4 regions of the Serratia sp. L9 genome follow, and region 3 is predicted to be linked to each of the others. Evidence: predicted binding sites of a transcription regulator. Region 3 holds the regulator's gene; each other region holds the start of a gene.

Region 1 (4,587 bases), 1.6 Mb from region 3:
TCTACTGGGAACTGAGTGGCAACCCAAATGGTAAACCGGCGGTGTTTATTCATGGAGGGCCAGGTGGTGGCATCGCGCCTTATCATCGCCAACTGTTTGATCCGCAGTGCTATAAGGTCTTGCTATTCGATCAGCGGGGCTGTGGGCGCTCCAAACCTCATGCCAGCCTGGACAACAACACGACCTGGCATCTGGTCGACGATATTGAGAGCCTGCGCAAAATGGCAGGTGTAGAGCAGTGGCTGGTATTTGGCGGTTCCTGGGGCTCCACACTGGCCTTGGCCTATGCGCAGACGCACCCGCAGCACGTCAGCGAGATGGTGTTGCGGGGCATTTTCACCCTGCGTAAGCAGGAACTCAGTTGGTATTATCAGGATGGCGCATCACGTTTCTTCCCAGATAAATGGGAGCGGGTGCTGTCTATCCTTTCACCAGAAGAACGCAAGGATGTGATCGCGGCATACCGCCAGCGCCTGACTTCGTCAAATTTGCAGGTACAGCTTGAAGCGGCCAAATTATGGAGCGTTTGGGAAGGTGAAACCGTCACTTTGCTACCTAACAGCGCCTCTGCGTCCTTTGGTGAGGATAACTTCGCTTTGGCCTTTGCCCGGATTGAAAACCACTATTTTACCCACCTGGGTTTTCTTGAAAGCGATGACCAACTGTTGAAAAACGTCCCGTTGATCCGCCATATTCCTGCGGTAATTGTTCATGGCCGTTATGATATGGCCTGCCAGGTGCAAAACGCCTGGGATCTGGCGAAAGCCTGGCCGGAGGCTGAACTGCATATCGTCGAAGGGGCAGGGCACTCAACTGATGAGCCAGGTATCCTGCACCATCTCATGTTGGCTACCGATCGTTTTGCTGGCAAATAATCTGCAGGCCTGCCGCAGGGCAGGCTTTACGACTTCATTTTGGGTTCGTACGGGAGGCGGGAGAATTTGTGTGATTCGGCACGATAGTGCATTACACGCTCGCGGAAATAATCCCGCAGATGTGCTGGCTGTTCGCGCTCCACCATTTCTGGGATCACCGGCATATTGTAGCGTTCCTTGAACGCCACACCTGATGCGGCCAGATCAACGTTCACCTTGTCCATCTCTTCTTTGGGAAGTTCTGCCAGATTGTAACCCATGTTATTTTCCTTCTTTCTACAACATCAAATCAGCGCAAAAGGTAATCTACCGCGGCACGCTTGGCAAGCGTCGATCATCACCCTCGGTTTTTCATTATAATAAGTAGGGTTATTTAGGCTGTAAACGCAATGCAATTTATTTATTATCTTAAATAAGAATGATTCGCCTTAGGGTTAAATATAAAGATGTAAATGATTCTCATAATAATTAAAAGTAAAATTAGAATTAATCATAACTTTATGAAAAATATATAAAATTACGCATTTAATAAATGAATGTGAATCAAGTGTTTTTATTTTGTGTGAACCAAGGCATAATGCGGAAAAATTAAATTCATGACCTGCAAAAATAAAAGGAATCATCATGCTGACGCAAGAAATGACAAAAAAGCTGAATGAACAACTGAATCTGGAGTTCTATTCTGCAAACCTGTATTTGCAAATGAGCGCCTGGTGCAGCGATAAAGGCTTTGAAGGTGCCGCCGCGTTCCTGAAAGAGCATTCTCGGGAAGAGATGCAGCACATGCAGCGTCTGTTTGATTACCTGAGTGACACTGGCGCGTTGCCCTTGCTGGGCAGTATCGCAGCTCCACCGGTAGAGTTTGGGTCGCTGGCAGAAGTGTTCCAGCAAACTTATGAGCATGAGCAACTGATCACCCGCCAGATTAACGAACTGGCACATGTGGCCATGACCACGCAAGATTACTCTACCTTCAACTTCCTGCAATGGTATGTTGCCGAGCAGCATGAAGAAGAGAAGCTGTTCAAATCGGTGCTGGATAAATTGGCGCTGGTGGGTAACAGTGGCAAGGGCCTGTTCTTCATCGATAAAGATCTGAAGAGCATGGGCGCAGCCAGCGAAGGTAGCAACGGCTAAGCTTGATACCAAGCAGTGAAGAGATCGCGTAACCTAGTGGGGCGCGATTTTTTTATGCCTTGCTTATATAGCGGTTATATAGCGATATGTGCTGCCAGCTTGCAAAATATTAGTGATGTGCTCGACTTGCGGGTTCACCGCCGTTATGATTTAACGCGATACGCTACAGGATGGTAGAGAGTTAAAACAGTGAGTTAGCAAGATCTCTTCCTCTGATTACCTGTGGCGTAAGTACTGTGGGGGTTGAGGTTGCGGAAACATCGCTCCGATTACCAGTCTTGGCCCTTATCACCTTCATTAATGATAAAGGGACACTTCTGTGATCGCTAAAATTCGCTCATCCTATCGCCTGCTTTCCACCGTTTTCGTGCTGTTTGTCGGTTTGTCTTCCCAGCAGGCATTGGCACACGCTCATCTGAAAGTACAAACTCCTGCGGCAGACACAACCGTCAGCGCCGCTCCGAAAGTGCTGACACTGAATTTTTCTGAAGGCATTGAACCCAACTTCAGCGGCGTAAAAGTGACCGGCCCGAACAACGCTGTGGTAAAAACCGGCAAATTGGGGCTGGATCCGCATAACAATACGCAGGTCAATGTACCCATCGAAAGTGAGCTGACAGCTGGCAAATATAATGTCGACTGGCACGTAGTTTCCGTCGACGGTCATAAAACCAAAGGCCAATACAGCTTTACCGTAAACTGACCGATGACTCTGGCGACCCTGTTTGTCCTGTGTCGCTTTGTGCACTTTGCGGCGGTGATGCTGATGTTTGGCATCAGCCTGTTCACCGCCTTATTGTCGCCGCAGCGCCTCTCCCCGATAGTGATCCGCGATTTGCACCCGATGCTGCTCGCCTCTACCTGGCTCTGCGCATTTACCGCCGTGCTAATGCTAGCCGTTCAGGCCGGCCTGATGGGTGATGGCTGGGCGGATACCTGGCAGTTGAGCATTTGGTGGGCTGTGCTGGGCACAACTTTTGGCGAGGCCTGGCGTTGGCATCTGGGTTTTTCCCTGTTAGCTCTGTTGGCGCTGTATCTCCCGGCTCCCAAGCGGGTACAAGCGTTGGCGCTGTGCTCACTGTTGTTGCTGGTCAATATGGCGTTTATCGGCCATGCCGTGATGCAGGAAGGCATTCTGGGCATCTTGCACCGGGCCAATCACGCGCTGCATCTGCTGGCGGCGGGGTATTGGTTTGGCAGCTTATTGCCGTTACTGGTTTGTTTGCGTTACCTGCCGCAGTCGCAATATCGCCGGGACGCGGTCACGACGTTGATTCGATTTTCCCGCTGGGGCCATGGTGCCGTGGCGCTGGTCATTTTGACTGGTATTGCCAACAGCCTGATTATCCTTGGCCATTGGCCGCTGGATATTGATTCTGATTACCAGCGTTTGCTGCTATTCAAAATTGCGTTGGTGGCATTGATGGTGGTGGTGGCGCTGGTAAATCGTTATGCGATCGTGCCTGCAATGCGTACAACACCAACACTGGCACAGCGTGGGCTAACAATCGCCTGCTGGCTGGAGGTGGCATTAGGTTCCGCAGCCCTGTTGCTGGTGAGCTTATTTGCAACTTATGCGCCGGTATGACATTGCGCCTTGCCGGATGCCCCCTGATTGCGGGAAAATTAAATCAAATCGCAACTTAAGGCCATGACAATGAAATCTGTAATTCTTGGTATTGCGCTGTTGGCAACGACGACGGGCGCATTGGCGGCAGATAAACTGGTTAATGTCACCAAGCTGGAGTACGGCAAACAGTGGGCATTCACCAAAGAGGAAGTCACGCTGCAATGCCGCAAAGGCGCTGCCTTGTTCGTGCTCAATAACAGCACTCTGATGCAATACCCACTTAATGAAGCGGCGCAGCAACAGGTCAAAGAGGGGCAACAACGTGCTCAACCTCTGGACGTGATCCTGCTGGACGATGCTGATAACCCTGGTCAGAAGATGAGTGTGCAGCCGTTCCGTGTAAGGGCAGAAAAGTTGTGTGCAGAGTAATGGCTTGTTAACTCAGTGAGTAATTCAAAGGTTAACAATTGGTTGCGTGATGTGTGTAATTAATTTCATCTTGTAACTATCACTTACTGTGTGGTTGGCTGGCAAAACCAGCGGCTTAAGCTACTCTTAAGGTGCATGGCTGAACAAGCCTTGCACAAAATGCCAACTTTTAGCGCACGGCTCTCTCCCAAGAGCCATTTCCCTAGACCGAGTATAGGAATCGTACTCGGTCTTTTTTTATCTTGTTGATTTATAATCATTAATTTGCTAATTATCGAAGTTTGCTCGAATTTCTATACTCGGGCTTTTACAGCATTACGCATGCTTTTCCCCCGATGCCGGGGTATTTATCGGTCATTTTTACCGACTTATGCCCGGTAATTTCATCGCAAATTCCTTCCCTTTTTCTTTCTCATACAGTCGCCCGGCCAAGCTCCGGATCTCATGGAACGTCGGTGGTGAATCCTCAAGAACTATCATCAAAAGAACCCGCCATCGTGCGGTTTTTTTATGCCAATACTTAAAGCCCATTTCAACCAAAGGTATGAGGCAGGGCTAAAAGACAGGCATTGTGTG
Region 2 (4,587 bases), 2.4 Mb from region 3:
CGATGGGGGCATTTATGCTGCCAGCAATGAGCTCAACCAGCTTTGGCCTGGGGGCGGCGCTATTGGCTGTGGTGCTGGCATTTGCCATGCGCGGCCTGCGCAACGTGAGCATGGGCGGGCCGAGCGAGGAACGCCAACCCGCCACCGAGGCTACGGGGAAATAAACAGCTTTTCCAGACGCGTCAGCAGATTGCTGGCGCTGTAATAATCCAGGCGGAAAGTGTCATTTCCCAGGGCATAAACCCGCTGGTTTTCTACCGCCGGCAGATGGGCCAGGAAACTGTTGCTCATCAGCCGCTGTGCGTCGCTTTCATCGTTGGCGAATAACAGCAAGGTCTGGCCATTCAACCCCTCAGCCAGGTTTTCTCCCCCAGTTGCACGATGTCTTTACGCGCCCCTTGGCTGGTGCTGGCATTGAGCTTTGGCGGCAAGGTTGCCAGCGTAAAGCCCAGCTGTTGCAGAAGTTTCCCTTGTGAGGAATCAGCAGTCCACAGATTGGCGTTCTTACCATCGCTGCGAAACACCAGGGCTGAGGTAGGCTGCGGCGGTAACGTCATCTGTTGCTTCAGCGCTTTCTCCCGGTTATCAAATTCGGTGACGATCTTCTCTGCCTGCGCTTCATAACCGGTGGCCTGACCAAGTATTTTGGCCAGTTCCTGCCAGCTTTTATCGTCGTAGTTCACGACCAATACTGGCGCAATGGCCGACAACTGATCAAACAGACGCACTGCGGAATCTGCGCCGGTTGCAGACATCACGATCAGATCGGGAGCCTCTCCGGCAATCGCTTCGGCATTAGGTTCGCCAATATAGAGCCGCTTCACCCCACGTTTGGCCGCGACATCGCCCCATTGATGGAAAAAGCCCTGCTTATCAGAAAGCTTGTTATTCGGCGTGGTTGCTCCACTGGCGATCACCGGTGCGCCGATCGCCAGCAAGGTGCCCGTGACCGTAACGCTGGTGGATACGATCCGTTGCGGCTGCTGATTGAGCGTTATTACGCCGTGTGATGTTTCAATGCTGCGAGGCCATTCTTGGGTAGCGGCCTGAGCCAGGCTCAGCGCCAGCATCCCAAATAGCGCCAGGCTGATCCGCAGGGGAGTTATCATTGATGAGTTCCTTTTTCTAAATGCTTATCATTCGTTGGGCTAAACCCACAAGGTTTATACCATAAATCAGGAGGTGAAGAAGTGTTTGGCATTATTGACATAGCTTACTTGGGCAGGTACTTTATCGCGATGTAATACAAATGATAATCATTATTATATCGGTTATTATTGATGAAACAAGAGGAAGTACCGATGGACGTAGTCGTTAAGGGTGCCGCACAGAAGGGCCTGCAACACAGTGAGAACCAGGCGCAGGCCACCGCGATCTCTCCAACTTCAGGTTTCTTTTTTACCTCACCTTTTCGCAGTCTGAGTACGCAGGGATGTTTTGCCAGGATCACCCTACCAGCCAATGAGGGTGACGATCTGCAAGGCAAATTCCAACAAGCCATACAGCAGGCCTTTGCACAAGCCAGATTAGCTGGCATCAAGGATCCGGTGCTGTGTGGCGCAATTCCTTTCGATACCCGCCAACCCTCGGCGCTTTTTATCCCCCAACAGACGCAGTGGTTTGAACGCGAAGCCTTGTTGGCGGATATGCAGATTGCCGATACGGCCTTGCCGGCAATTACCCGTAAAACAGAATTGCCAGAGCAAACGCAGTTTATGCAGATGGTTGCCGACGCGGTGCAGGCCACCAAGGGCGATCAATTGGATAAAGTGGTGCTTGCCCGTTTGTTGGAGATTGAAACCAGCAAGCCGGTCGATCGCCAAACATTAATGACGCGCATCATTGCCCAAAACCCTCATGGCTTCCACTTCCATGTGCCGCTGGAAGAGGGCGCCTTGGTAGGGGCCAGCCCTGAGCTGCTGCTGCGTAAATACGGTAATCAGTTCCATTCCAACCCTTTGGCTGGTTCGGCGCGGCGTGAAAGCGACCCGCAGCGGGATCGGGAAATCAGTCAGCAATTGCTGGTTTCCAGCAAGGATCTTTATGAGCATCAGATTGTCACTGAAGGCATGCGTCAGGTTCTGACCGGGCGATGCAGTCATCTGCATATTCCCGCAACCCCGGAACTGCTGAGTACCACCACGCTATGGCACCTTTCGACGCCGATCGACGGCGAAGTCGCCAGCCGGGCAGAAAATGCGCTGTCTTTGGCCTGTCTGTTGCATCCAACACCGGCCTTATGCGGCACACCAACGCTGGTGGCACGCGATCTCATCGAACAGCTTGAGCCTTTTGACCGTGACCTGTTTGGTGGCATCGTCGGTTGGTGTGACGCCGAAGGTAATGGTGAATGGGTCGTCACCATTCGCTGCGGCACCGTGAATGCCAATCAGGTTCGCCTGTTTGCCGGTGCTGGCATCGTACAGGATTCTTCCCCGCAGTCTGAATGGCACGAAACCGGCACCAAACTCAGTACCATTTTACGTGCGTTTGGCCTTAATCAAGGATAGTGAGTCCCCTATGAGTATTGTTTTTACCCCTTGGCCTGAGGATTTCGCGCGCCGTTACCGCGAACGTGGCTACTGGATCGATCAGCCGCTGACCGAAATTTTATCCCGACAGGCAGAAAATGACGCGACAGCCCTGGTAGATCCGCAACGTAGCCTGAGCTACCGCCAGTTGGAACAACTCTCCGATCGCCTGGCCGCCGCGCTGTCAAGGCGTGGGCTGGGGGCCGGTGATACCGCGCTTGTGCAGCTTGGCAACGTGGTTGAATTTTATGTGGTGTTCTTTGCCCTGCTTAAAATCGGCGTAGTGCCGGTGAACGCCCTGTTCAGCCATCAACGCAGTGAGCTGAACGCCTATGCCAGCCAGATCGAGCCTGCATTACTGATCGCCGATCGCGAGCACGCCTTGTTTGCGCAGGATCAGTTCCTGAATACCTTCACCGGGCAACACCCTTCGCTGCGCGTGGTCGGGCTGCGTAATCAAGCAGAAGGCGAGCACGCATTGGCCGCCTGGCTGGAAGAAGAACCTGGTGCTTTTGTCGCCACGCCTACCGCCGCCGATAAGGTGGCGTTTTTCCAGCTTTCTGGCGGCAGTACCGGTACACCTAAACTGATCCCACGTACCCATAATGATTACTACTACAGCATTCGCCGCAGCGTGGAGATTTGCCGCTTCGACAGCGCGACCCGTTATCTGTGCGCATTGCCGGTCGCCCATAATTATCCCATGAGTTCGCCGGGTGTACTGGGCGTGTTCTACGCTGCCGGGCGGGTGGTGTTTGCCACCGATCCTGCGGCTGCCCAATGCTTCAAACTTATCGAACAGCATCAGATCACGGTCACCGCGCTGGTGCCGCCAGCCGTTACCCTTTGGCTGCAGGCGATTGAAGAGTGGGGCAGTAATCAGCAATTGGCCAGTCTGACGCTATTGCAGGTTGGCGGGGCCAAACTGGGGAAACCCTGGCTGCCCGTATCCGCAATGAGATTGGCTGCCAGCTGCAGCAGGTGTTTGGCATGGCCGAAGGGCTGGTGAATTACACGTTGCTGGATGACGACGACCAACACATTCTTGCCACCCAAGGCACGCCAATGTGCCCGGATGATGAGCTGTGGGTAGCCGATGAGCAGGGCAACCCTCTGCCGGTAGGGGAAACTGGCCGGTTGATGACCCGTGGGCCTTATACCTTCCGTGGCTATTATCGGAGCCCAGCGCATAACGCCGAAGCCTTTGATCAGCAGGGTTTCTACTGTTCGGGTGACCTGATCAGCCTGACTGAAGACGGTTATGTGCTGGTGCAGGGGCGGCAGAAAGATCAGATCAATCGTGGCGGCGAGAAAATTGCCGCAGAGGAAGTTGAAAACCTGCTGCTGCGCCATCCGGCAGTGATAAATGCCGCGCTGGTTTCAATGCCAGATACGCTGATGGGCGAAAAAAGCTGTGCCTTTATTGTGGCGCACGATGCCGTTAAACCGGTGATTTTCCGCCGCCATCTGCGTGAACAAGGCGTTGCCGAATTCAAATTGCCCGATCGCTTTATCCTGGTGGAATCATTGCCATTAACCCCGGTGGGTAAAGTCGATAAAAAACTTCTGCGCGAACGTCTGGAAGCGCAACAATTGGCTCAGGCTCAGGGAGAATAATCATGGCCATTCCAAAACTTAACGATTACGCGCTACCAGCACCGACTGAACTGCCGGTCAACAAGGTGAACTGGGTCTTTGAGCCGCAACGTGCCGCGCTGCTGATCCACGATATGCAGCAATATTTCCTCAATTTTTGGGGGAAGACAGCCCGTTGATCAAGCAGGTGGTGGATAACATCGCCGCTCTGCGCCGCTACTGCAAACAGCAGGGTATCCCGGTGTTTTATACCGCCCAGCCTAATCAGCAAAGTGATGAAGACCGTGCATTGCTGAATGACATGTGGGGGCCAGGTTTGAACAAACACCCGGAGCAGCAGGCAGTGGTTAGCGCACTGGCACCGGATGCCGATGATACGGTGCTGGTTAAATGGCGCTACAGCGCATTCCATCGTTCACCGTTGCAGGAAATTTTGCAGGAGAGTGGTCGCGATCAGCTG
Region 3 (4,587 bases):
CCGCTTTGCCAAGAACCAGGATTTGAAAGTGCTGCCAATGGCGACACTGCGTGGCCAGATTATCCCGACGCCGATGGACGTGAAGATTCATCAGAATGATGTTGATTTGAGCAAAGGCGTCGCGCTGGAGCTGAGCGCCCTGGCCAAGCCTGCGGCGGATGCGGCAGCCAAGCGTTTTGAACTGCTGGGCGTAGAAAACAAAGTGGGTGGCTATCCGATCAAAACGGATATCAAACCTGGTGCATTTAAAGGCGACTTGGCTGTGCCGGGTGCCTATCAGTTGAAGATTGGAGAGAAAGGAGCGGTGATCACCGGCTTCGATCAGGCCGGGGTGTTCTACGGTCTGCAATCCATTCTGTCGCTTGTCCCGACCGACGGCAGCACCAAGATTGCTACCTTGGATGCCAAAGATGCACCGCGCTTCCAATATCGCGGCATTTTCCTGGATGTTGCGCGCAACTTCCACCATAAAGACGCCGTATTGCGCCTGTTAGATCAGATGGCCGCGTACAAACTGAATAAATTCCACTTCCACCTGACGGATGACGAAGGCTGGCGTATCGAGATCCCTGGCCTGCCGGAGTTAACCGAAGTGGGTGGCCAGCGCTGCCACGATCTGAGCGAAACCACCTGCCTGCTACCGCAATATGGCTCTGGCCCTGAGCCACACGGCGGTTTCTTCTCCCGTCAGGATTACATCGACATCGTTAAATACGCTCAGGCGCGCCAGATCGAAGTGATCCCAGAGATTGATATGCCTGCGCATGCCCGTGCCGCGATCGTTTCCATGGAAGCCCGCTATAAGAAACTGCTGGCCGAAGGGAAAGAGAAAGAGGCCAATGAGTTCCGCTTGCTGGATCCGACCGACACCTCAAACACGACTTCGGTACAGTACTTCAACCGCCAGAGTTACCTGAACCCTTGCCTGGATTCCTCCAAGAACTTTGTTGATAAAGTGATTGGTGAAATTGCCCAGATGCACAAAGAAGCCGGGCAGCCGCTGCAAACCTGGCACTTTGGTGGCGACGAAGCGAAGAACATCCGCCTGGGCGCTGGCTATACCGACGTGAAAAAGCCGGAAGCTGGCAAAGGCATCCTGGATCTGAGTAAAGAAGACAAGCCATGGGCCAAGTCTGAAGTGTGCCAGGCGATGATCAAAGACGGCAAAGTGGAAGATATGGAGCACTTGCCGAGCTACTTTGGTCTGGAAGTCAGCCAACTGGTGAAAGCGCATGGTATTGACAGAATGCAAGCGTGGCAGGATGGCCTGAAAGACGCCAAAAATGCCCAAGCCTTCGCCACCAAGAATGTTGCGGTCAACTTCTGGGATACTCTGTATTGGGGCGGGTTCGACTCGGCTAATGACTGGGCGAACAAAGGCTACGACGTGGTGATCTCCAACCCAGACTATGTCTACATGGATTTCCCTTATGAAGTGAGTCCGGACGAGCATGGCTATTACTGGGGCACCCGTTTCAGTGACGAGCAGAAGATCTTCAGCTTCGCGCCAAACAACCTGCCGCAGAACGCCGAAACGTCGGTTGACCGTGACGGCAACCACTTCACGGCCAAGAGCGACAAACCATGGCCAGGTGCCTATGGCCTCTCTGCTCAACTGTGGAGTGAAGTGGTGCGTACCGACCAGCAAATGGAATATATGATTTACCCACGTGCGCTGTCTGTAGCAGAACGTGCATGGCACCGTGCGAGCTGGGAACAGGATTACCAAGCTGGCCGTGAGTACAAAGGTGGTGAAACCCATCTGGTTGATACTAAAACCCTGGATAAGGATTGGCTGCGCTTCGCCAACCTGGTCGGGCAACGGGAACTGGCCAAATTGGATAAAGGTGGCGTGAGCTATCGCCTGCCGGTACCAGGAGCACGCATTATCGGTGGCAAACTGGAAGCGAACATTTCGCTGCCGGGCCTGGGGATTGAATACTCTACCGATGGTGGAAAACAGTGGCAGCGTTACGATGATAAAGCGCGCCCTGCGGTGACTGGGGACGTTCAAATCCGTGCGATCAGCCCGGACGGCAAACGCTTCAGCCGCGCTGAACCCGTTAAGGCATAAGCCTGAAGGAAGCCCGTCTGCGTGTCGGCGGATGGGCTTGATACCCGTTGTCTCTCAAGCCGTAGTGTCGTTAGCTGCTCCCAATGACCAGGTTCATCCGTGGCGTTGGTCCTAAGGGATGCGCAAGCGCGCCAACTTGAAACTCATCGGGTATATCGTTAAGTGTTGTAAGAAAGAAGTACTGCAAGTGCCAGATTTTAAGTCATCATTTTCCCCGGGCCTGTCCGGGGATTTTTTTGTCTGAAATATTAGGCATAAAAAAACCGCCGTAAAAAAGGCGGTTTCTGTGTCTGGCGAACCAGTCTTATTTTTTGTCGTGCAACGTTTCGTTTTCGCGGCAATCACCGGTTTCACAGTGGCCGTACAGATACAGGCTGTGATTGGTGAGCTTGATGCCGTGTTGCTTGGCAATATCACGCTGGCGAACTTCGATAGACTCATCGCTGAACTCGATAACCTTGCCGCAATCCAGGCAAATCAGGTGATCGTGGTGATGTTGCTGGGTCAGTTCGAATACGGACTTGCCGCCTTCAAAATTGTGACGGGTGACAATACCCGCGTCATCAAACTGGTTCAGCACGCGGTAAACCGTGGCCAGGCCAATTTCTTCACCCATATCTATCAGTTTTTTGTACAGATCTTCCGCACTGACGTGATGGCATTCCGGATCCTGCAAAACTTCCAGAATTTTGAGTCGCGGAAGCGTGACTTTTAAGCCAGCCTTCTTCAATGCGGTGTTGTTGTCAGTCATGCGGATTCAGTCCTGTTACTGTGCTAATCAAGTTGAGGCGTTTTCGCCTATGGCATCGGTCAGCACAAAGGGTTAATTGCGTCTCATTATAGAACCGGTTGCCGTAAATAGGAACCGCCGGTTGTTAACAAAGATATCTTTGTACTCTTATACGTTACATATGCAACGTCTTGATGGGTGGGATAAACCGATATCTCAGTCTACCGGAGTGACGTGAAAAGTTAAAAACTTGTGGTATCTATTATTATAATCCGTGATACCGATAACAGTCCACATACCCGTCGTCTTTCAAGCTGCAGCGTTGTTACCTGCACTCAATGACCAGGTCCATCCGTGGGCCTGGCCCTGTAAGGGCCGCTGCAAGCAGCGTTCAAATCTGTTCCAGACAGATTTGTCACCCCGGTGACTCACCGTAGCAAGCGCCGGGGGATGAAAGAACTGGGTACCTGGCTGCAACGCGAAATCCATAGGTATGTCAGTAATGCATTTTACCTTACGGAGCGTTGGTAGAGGCTGCAGGTTTAACCGATAATTTCGGCCAGGCTAAGTTCTTCACCAATCTGCTTAACCCAGGCTTCTACACGTTCGTTGGTCAGTTCAGGCTGACGGTCTTCGTCAATGGCAAGACCGACAAAGTGGTGATCGTCTGCCAGACCTTTGGACGCTTCGAAATGGTAGCCTTTGGTTGGCCAATGGCCGACGATGGCGGCACCGCGTGGTTCAATGATATCGCGGATAGTGCCCATCGCATCGCAGAAATATTCCGCGTAGTCTTCCTGATCGCCACAGCCGAACAGCGCTACCAATTTGCCATTGAAGTCGATGTCTTCCAGCGTCGGGAAGAAATCATCCCAGTCACATTGGGCTTCGCCGTAGTACCAGGTCGGGATACCAAGCAGCAGGATATCGAACGCTTCCAGATCTTCTTTACTGCTTTTGGCAATGTCGCGGATTTCTGCGACGTCGTTACCGTATTTTTGGTGAAGATGTTTTTGGATCATCTTGGCAATGTTTTCGGTATTGCCAGTATCGCTGCCAAAGAAAATGCCTACATGAGCCATATTACAGATAACCTTTTAATTCAATGGATTGTATTGCGTAAACGCGGCGTAAGGCGCTGCCATGGGCACTGAACCTCACCCGTAAATGCGTATCATGCCAGAAATTTGCCCTGGGGTTTTATCACGTTTATGCGATGCCCTGGGATCTAAATAACAGTGGGGTTGATCTGGCGTCATCCTTAACGCCGTGCCGCGCCTGCGGCAGTAGAGATCATGGTTCTGGCTGTTCTTCCGCCAGTTTTGCCAGCAGCATCTGTTCAATTAATTCGCTGCGACTGATATTGCGCTGGTCCGCCAGTTTATTCAGAGCATCTACCGCGTCCGCGTTGATTTTCAGCTCCACACGCCGTAAACCTCGCACTTTGTCACGCCGTAGCTGATTGCGCTTATTGATTCTAAGCTGTTCATCACGGGAAAGCGGGTTGGTTTTCGGGCGCCCCGGGCGGCGTTCATCTGCGAACAGATCCAGCGTCGTGCGATCCGTTTGTTCTTTTGCCATTGTTGCGCTACTGCAAGGGGGTTTGCATCAAAAAACGTTTTCACGCTTCCGGACGGTTCGGTTAACACAATTCGGGCCAATAAACCCTAACCCAAATTTACCGCCAGCCAGACGCTGATACCTACGTTGGACATGGTGGCAAAATCATAGCGCGCCATATTACCCCAGCAGATGGAGGGACGACAATGCTTAACTTGGCCGA
Region 4 (4,587 bases), 2.5 Mb from region 3:
GTGGCACGCAAAAAATAAACAACATTTTTCGCAGCCGAATCCATGGGTAAACTAATAAAATTAAATTTTATTACGACAGTCATACCAATAAATGTTTTTAACCATAAAAATAGATACACCAACCATAGAGTGAGTGTAAAATATATTTATAGTTAGAAAATTCTTAGTTTTTCCATCAGACTCCTCCCTGTTCCTGTCGCCCAAAAAGTATTGCAAATACCTCTAAGATTTGAAAGTACTTTTTCTTAATTGCCCAATTTCGCCATAAAAATCTTATTTTTATTCAAGAATATTCCTATTGCGACCATGCCGGTCGCAAAAATGGATTAATTGGCATTTTATTCTGTAAAATAGTCATAATACGATCTCACTGATCGTGAATTTCATTTTTACAAAACAATAGTCCGTGATAGCTTAGAATGGTAGACTGATGCCTCGTGCGGATGGAAAAGGGACTTTTAATTCCAACGGCCCCTCCTTGTTATCACTTAGATAAATTTAGCACAGTAAGGTTAATCCAGTTCTATCTTTCCTACCAAGACACATTAAATGGAGGTGGTGAAATGTCTTATCACAGCAATAAAGAAAGAGAAAAACAGCTTAATAATGTTCTCTTTGCCTTGAGAGCGCTCTGCAAAAATGACACGCCTCAGACAGCCATCCCTCCTCAGGCACAATGGCCAAAGACACGAGAAGTCGCAGAATACTGCGAAATAACTATCTATCTTGCTCGTTACTATCTACTAAGGCTGGTTGAAAACAAAAAAGCTTATGTTACTTCTGGCGCACTCAATAACAGTTTACGCTGGTACATTGCAGAATCTTCTCGCTTATCGAAACAGCATGAAAGAAGGGAAGAACAATCTATTGTGGCAGAAGGCTAAATAGGCTCATTAACCTGCGACACCTTTTTTATCTTTTTTAGCGCTGATATTCATCCATCGTTGTGTCTGCCTCTGAGATTAACGTTTGACAGACACCCTGATAGAAAGGACTTCATATCGTGGCACAGTCACTCTCCATTCTAATAATCGACACTGACCGCTATTTTATCGACGGCCTACGCCAAGGGCTCCAGGCATTTTTCCAGGCTCGTCAGCAGAACATCCATCTGCTTGAAGAAAAACAGACTGATGCCAAAGTCGATATCGTTTTCTTAGGTAATCTTGCCGCCAATTCTCCCTGGCTTTACCGGCTGCATCAGCATGATTGCCATCCGACCGTGTTCTTCATCAAAGAACTTCGTCGGAACAAAAGCGTATTTAAATCAGGGGTTCAGTGTGACAAATGCAATTCAAAAGCCTTGCATCGTCACCAATCTCTGTACGCACTCTATGACATGCTGGATAGCGTGTTGTTTTCACCGCCCCTGCCTTCATTAGCGGCCAACCACGACTGCTTATGCCTGTCACCATTGACGTCCAGGGAGGAGGAGGTTTTACGGTGCATACACAAGGGAATGAACGGGCGAGACACCGGAGCCTATTTACATATCAGCAATAAAACAGCGAATGCCCATAAACAGAACGCCATGCGTAAGCTGAATTTCAGATGTAATCAGGAACTGTACCAATGGCTTCTTCAGGGAGGGGGCACTATCTGTATGAAAGATCGCTGCAACTTTCCAAGCAGAAACCAACGGAGCTGCCAGAAATCAGCCCCCTGCCACCAATGCAATTTGTAGATCCAAGGAGAAGCCGCAGGTATACGTATACAGACGGTTCGCGTACACCAGCCTGAACCTATCTCAACATGCTACCTCCAGAACCTGCGATAGGTTCCTGCAGATAGGGGGTTATAAAATGGGTTTGCTGTGCTCCGCCGCATGCATCGCCAGATAGGCAGTGAGGTTTTCGTCATTAATACCCAAAGTACGTAAAACCTCGGCCATAAAGCTGACCGGGGCAGTGCCAGGTGCGGTGATAACGCGCCTGTCAGCCACCGCATAAGGCACATTCTGGTAGTAAGCCGCCCCAGCATAATTCAGGCTCGACAGGTTTTCCGCCGAATTGGAAGTATGCAGAACGGTGTCAAGCACACCCGCTTGCGCCAGCACGCGTGTCCCATCACAAATCCCCGCGACCACCACGTTGCCGCGATAGGCGGTAGCAACCAGGTTGGTGATATCTGGAGCCTGTTCGGTTTGCCAGATTGTCCCCCCGCACACCATTAGCAGATCGACTTCTTCAAGCTCAATAGCTTCTATCGCCAGATGTGGAGAGACAAGCATGCCGCCAGAAGAGGTGACGGGGTTTCCGCCTGGAGTGGCAAAGCGCGTTTCAAAACCGAAATAGCAACGCCCTGCCGAGTTAACCAGAGCCGTTTCCCAATCTGAGAAATTTTCTGTGAGGATAGTTATTGCACGAATCATATGAACCTCTTAATTGATGATGGCTGGTGATCCCCCAGGATCCTCCTTCCGGAAAAAAACAGTATTCGAAGCTGCTGTCAGTTTCCGTCAGTAGCCAGCTGACATCATTATTTATCCCCCCAATATTTGAAAATTTATCTTTTCGATTGTGGAGAAAATGTGAATTTACGCTTTCCTGCGTTTAAATACAAATAATTATCATTACAATTCCCATCTGTAAAATTAGTTACATTTGTTATCAATTTATTAATATAAAAGGGATTGTTGCGATGATTACTACAAGAAATAGCAGGTTGCGACCTTGTACATTGTTATTGGCAGGGCTTTTCAGTGGTTATGGCGTTGCAGCCGAAGAGGCACCAGAAGAAGATAAAGAACCCATGGTGGTGCGTGCCACTGCTGCCGAAGAGCTGAAGCAACAGCCTGGCGTTTCTATTATTACCGCCGACGACATCCGTAAAACCCCGCCGGTCAACGATCTTTCCGATATTATCCGCAGGATGCCCGGCGTAAACCTCACCGGCAACAGTGCCAGCGGCAGCCGTGGCAATAATCGCCAAATTGATATCCGTGGCATGGGTCCTGAAAATACCTTGATCCTTATTGATGGCGTCCCTGCGACCTCACGCAATTCTGTTCGTTACAGCTGGCGTGGGGAGAGAGACACCCGAGGAGATACCAACTGGGTGCCACCAGAAATGGTTGAACGTATTGAAGTCTTACGTGGTCCAGCTGCGGCCCGTTATGGCTCCGGCGCGGCCGGTGGCGTGGTTAATATCATCACTAAGCGCCCGACCAAAGACTGGCATGGCAAGATTTCCCTGTTCACCAACTACCCCGAAAATAACAAGGAAGGCACGACAAATCGGGCCAACTTCAGTTTGAGCGGCCCCTTGGCGGGGGATGCACTGACTATGCGCCTGTTTGGTAATCTCAATAAAACGGATGCCGATGCTTATGATATCAACACGCAGCAAAACGGGTCTTATGCTGCGGGCCGCGAAGGGGTAAGAAACAAAGACATTAACGCCCTGCTCTCTTGGAAAATCGACCCACAACAAATTGTCGATTTTGAGTATGCCTATAGCCGCCAAGGTAATATCTACGCCGGTGATACCCAATACAGTAATGGTAACCTCAGCCCCAACGATCTGGTTGCTTCACTTTATGGACAGGAAACTAACCGTCTGTATCGCCAAACGTATGGCATTACTCACAACGGTATCTGGGATTGGGGCCAATCCCGCCTGAGTCTCAACTATGAAAAAACCAATAACACCCGTCTGGCAGAAGGAACCACTGGCCGTGTAGAAGGCATGATCAACGATACCACCTATAACACCAGCCGGTTGGAGAATTACCGTGCGGGCGGTGAGGTAAATATCCCCTTGGATTTGCTGTTCGAACAAAATCTCACTCTTGGTGCAGAATGGAATCGCGAACAGCTCAACGATCCCGCCTCCATGCTGATGACCGATGCAAGCGGTGTGGTCATTGGTGATGCATCGGGGGACCCCTCTTCACGCAGCCCAAAAAACAGCGCGCAGATCGGTTCACTTTATCTTGAAGATAATATTGAACCCATCGCAGGTACCTTCGTGATCCCCGGTCTGCGTTTCGATTATCACAATAAATTTGGTGCCAACTGGAGCCCAAGCCTGAACGTCTCGCAAGAGCTCGGGGAGTATTTCAAACTGAAAGCGGGCATCGCCCGAGCGTTTAAAGCCCCCAACCTTTACCAGTCCAGCGAAGGTTATCTGTTATCTACCCGTGGCAATGGCTGCCCGAACAATATTGCCTCCGGCAGTTGCTACCTGCTCGGGAACAACGATTTGGAAGCGGAAACCAGCATTAACAAGGAGCTCGGCCTCGAATTTACCTGGCAAGGGTATGATGCTGGTATTACCTATTTCCGCAACGACTATAAAAACAAAATCGTGGCTGGAACCGAGATCATCGGTTACGCCTCCAATGGTTACAATATTTTGCAGTGGGAAAACGGCGGTAAGGCGCTGGTAGAAGGGTTGGAAGGCAATCTGGTGGTGCCGCTGGTCGTTGATACGCTCACCTGGCGCACCAACGCGACTTATATGATCACCTCTGAAAACAAGGATACGGGCAACCCGCTGTCGGTGATCCCAAAATACACCATTAATACCCTGCTTGATTATCAGGTCACCGATAAGTTATCCACCAACCTGAGCTGGACGTTGTAT

The links. Region 3 encodes Fur, which represses iron uptake genes when iron is present. Its sites were predicted from a motif close to ATAATAATGAGAACNACTATCAA; they were not measured.
Region 1: a site for Fur is predicted at 1,322-1,344, ahead of ftnA (non-heme ferritin). Genes of this name have one in related genera too.
Region 2: a site for Fur is predicted at 1,244-1,266, ahead of ACQ86O_RS13000 (isochorismate synthase). Genes of this name have one in related genera too.
Region 4: a site for Fur is predicted at 2,563-2,585, ahead of ACQ86O_RS09440 (TonB-dependent siderophore receptor). Genes of this name have one in related genera too.

The regions. Positions count from the first base shown of each region.
Region 1 is NZ_CP192591.1:3,564,107-3,568,693, forward strand. Features, by position in the region: gene pip (prolyl aminopeptidase) at 1-875, shown strand, start outside; gene ACQ86O_RS16880 (DNA polymerase III subunit theta) at 902-1,135, opposite strand; gene ftnA (non-heme ferritin) at 1,500-2,012, shown strand; gene yobA (CopC domain-containing protein YobA) at 2,332-2,715, shown strand; gene copD (copper homeostasis membrane protein CopD) at 2,719-3,600, shown strand; gene ACQ86O_RS16900 (YebY family protein) at 3,670-4,011, shown strand.
Region 2 is NZ_CP192591.1:2,758,860-2,763,446, forward strand. Features, by position in the region: gene entS (enterobactin transporter EntS) at 1-164, shown strand, start outside; partial or broken gene fepB (Fe2+-enterobactin ABC transporter substrate-binding protein) at 151-1,109, opposite strand; gene ACQ86O_RS13000 (isochorismate synthase) at 1,302-2,510, shown strand; partial or broken gene ACQ86O_RS13005 ((2,3-dihydroxybenzoyl)adenylate synthase) at 2,521-4,148, shown strand; partial or broken gene ACQ86O_RS13010 (isochorismatase family protein) at 4,151-4,587, shown strand, end outside.
Region 3 is NZ_CP192591.1:5,195,345-5,199,931, reverse strand. Features, by position in the region: gene ACQ86O_RS24735 (beta-N-acetylhexosaminidase) at 1-2,074, shown strand, start outside; gene fur (ferric iron uptake transcriptional regulator) at 2,379-2,825, opposite strand; gene fldA (flavodoxin FldA) at 3,347-3,886, opposite strand; gene ybfE (LexA regulated protein) at 4,098-4,385, opposite strand.
Region 4 is NZ_CP192591.1:1,979,812-1,984,398, reverse strand. Features, by position in the region: gene ACQ86O_RS09455 (FaeA/PapI family transcriptional regulator) at 564-884, shown strand; gene ACQ86O_RS09450 (helix-turn-helix domain-containing protein) at 1,004-1,684, shown strand; gene ACQ86O_RS09445 (type 1 glutamine amidotransferase family protein) at 1,796-2,371, opposite strand; gene ACQ86O_RS09440 (TonB-dependent siderophore receptor) at 2,641-4,587, shown strand, end outside.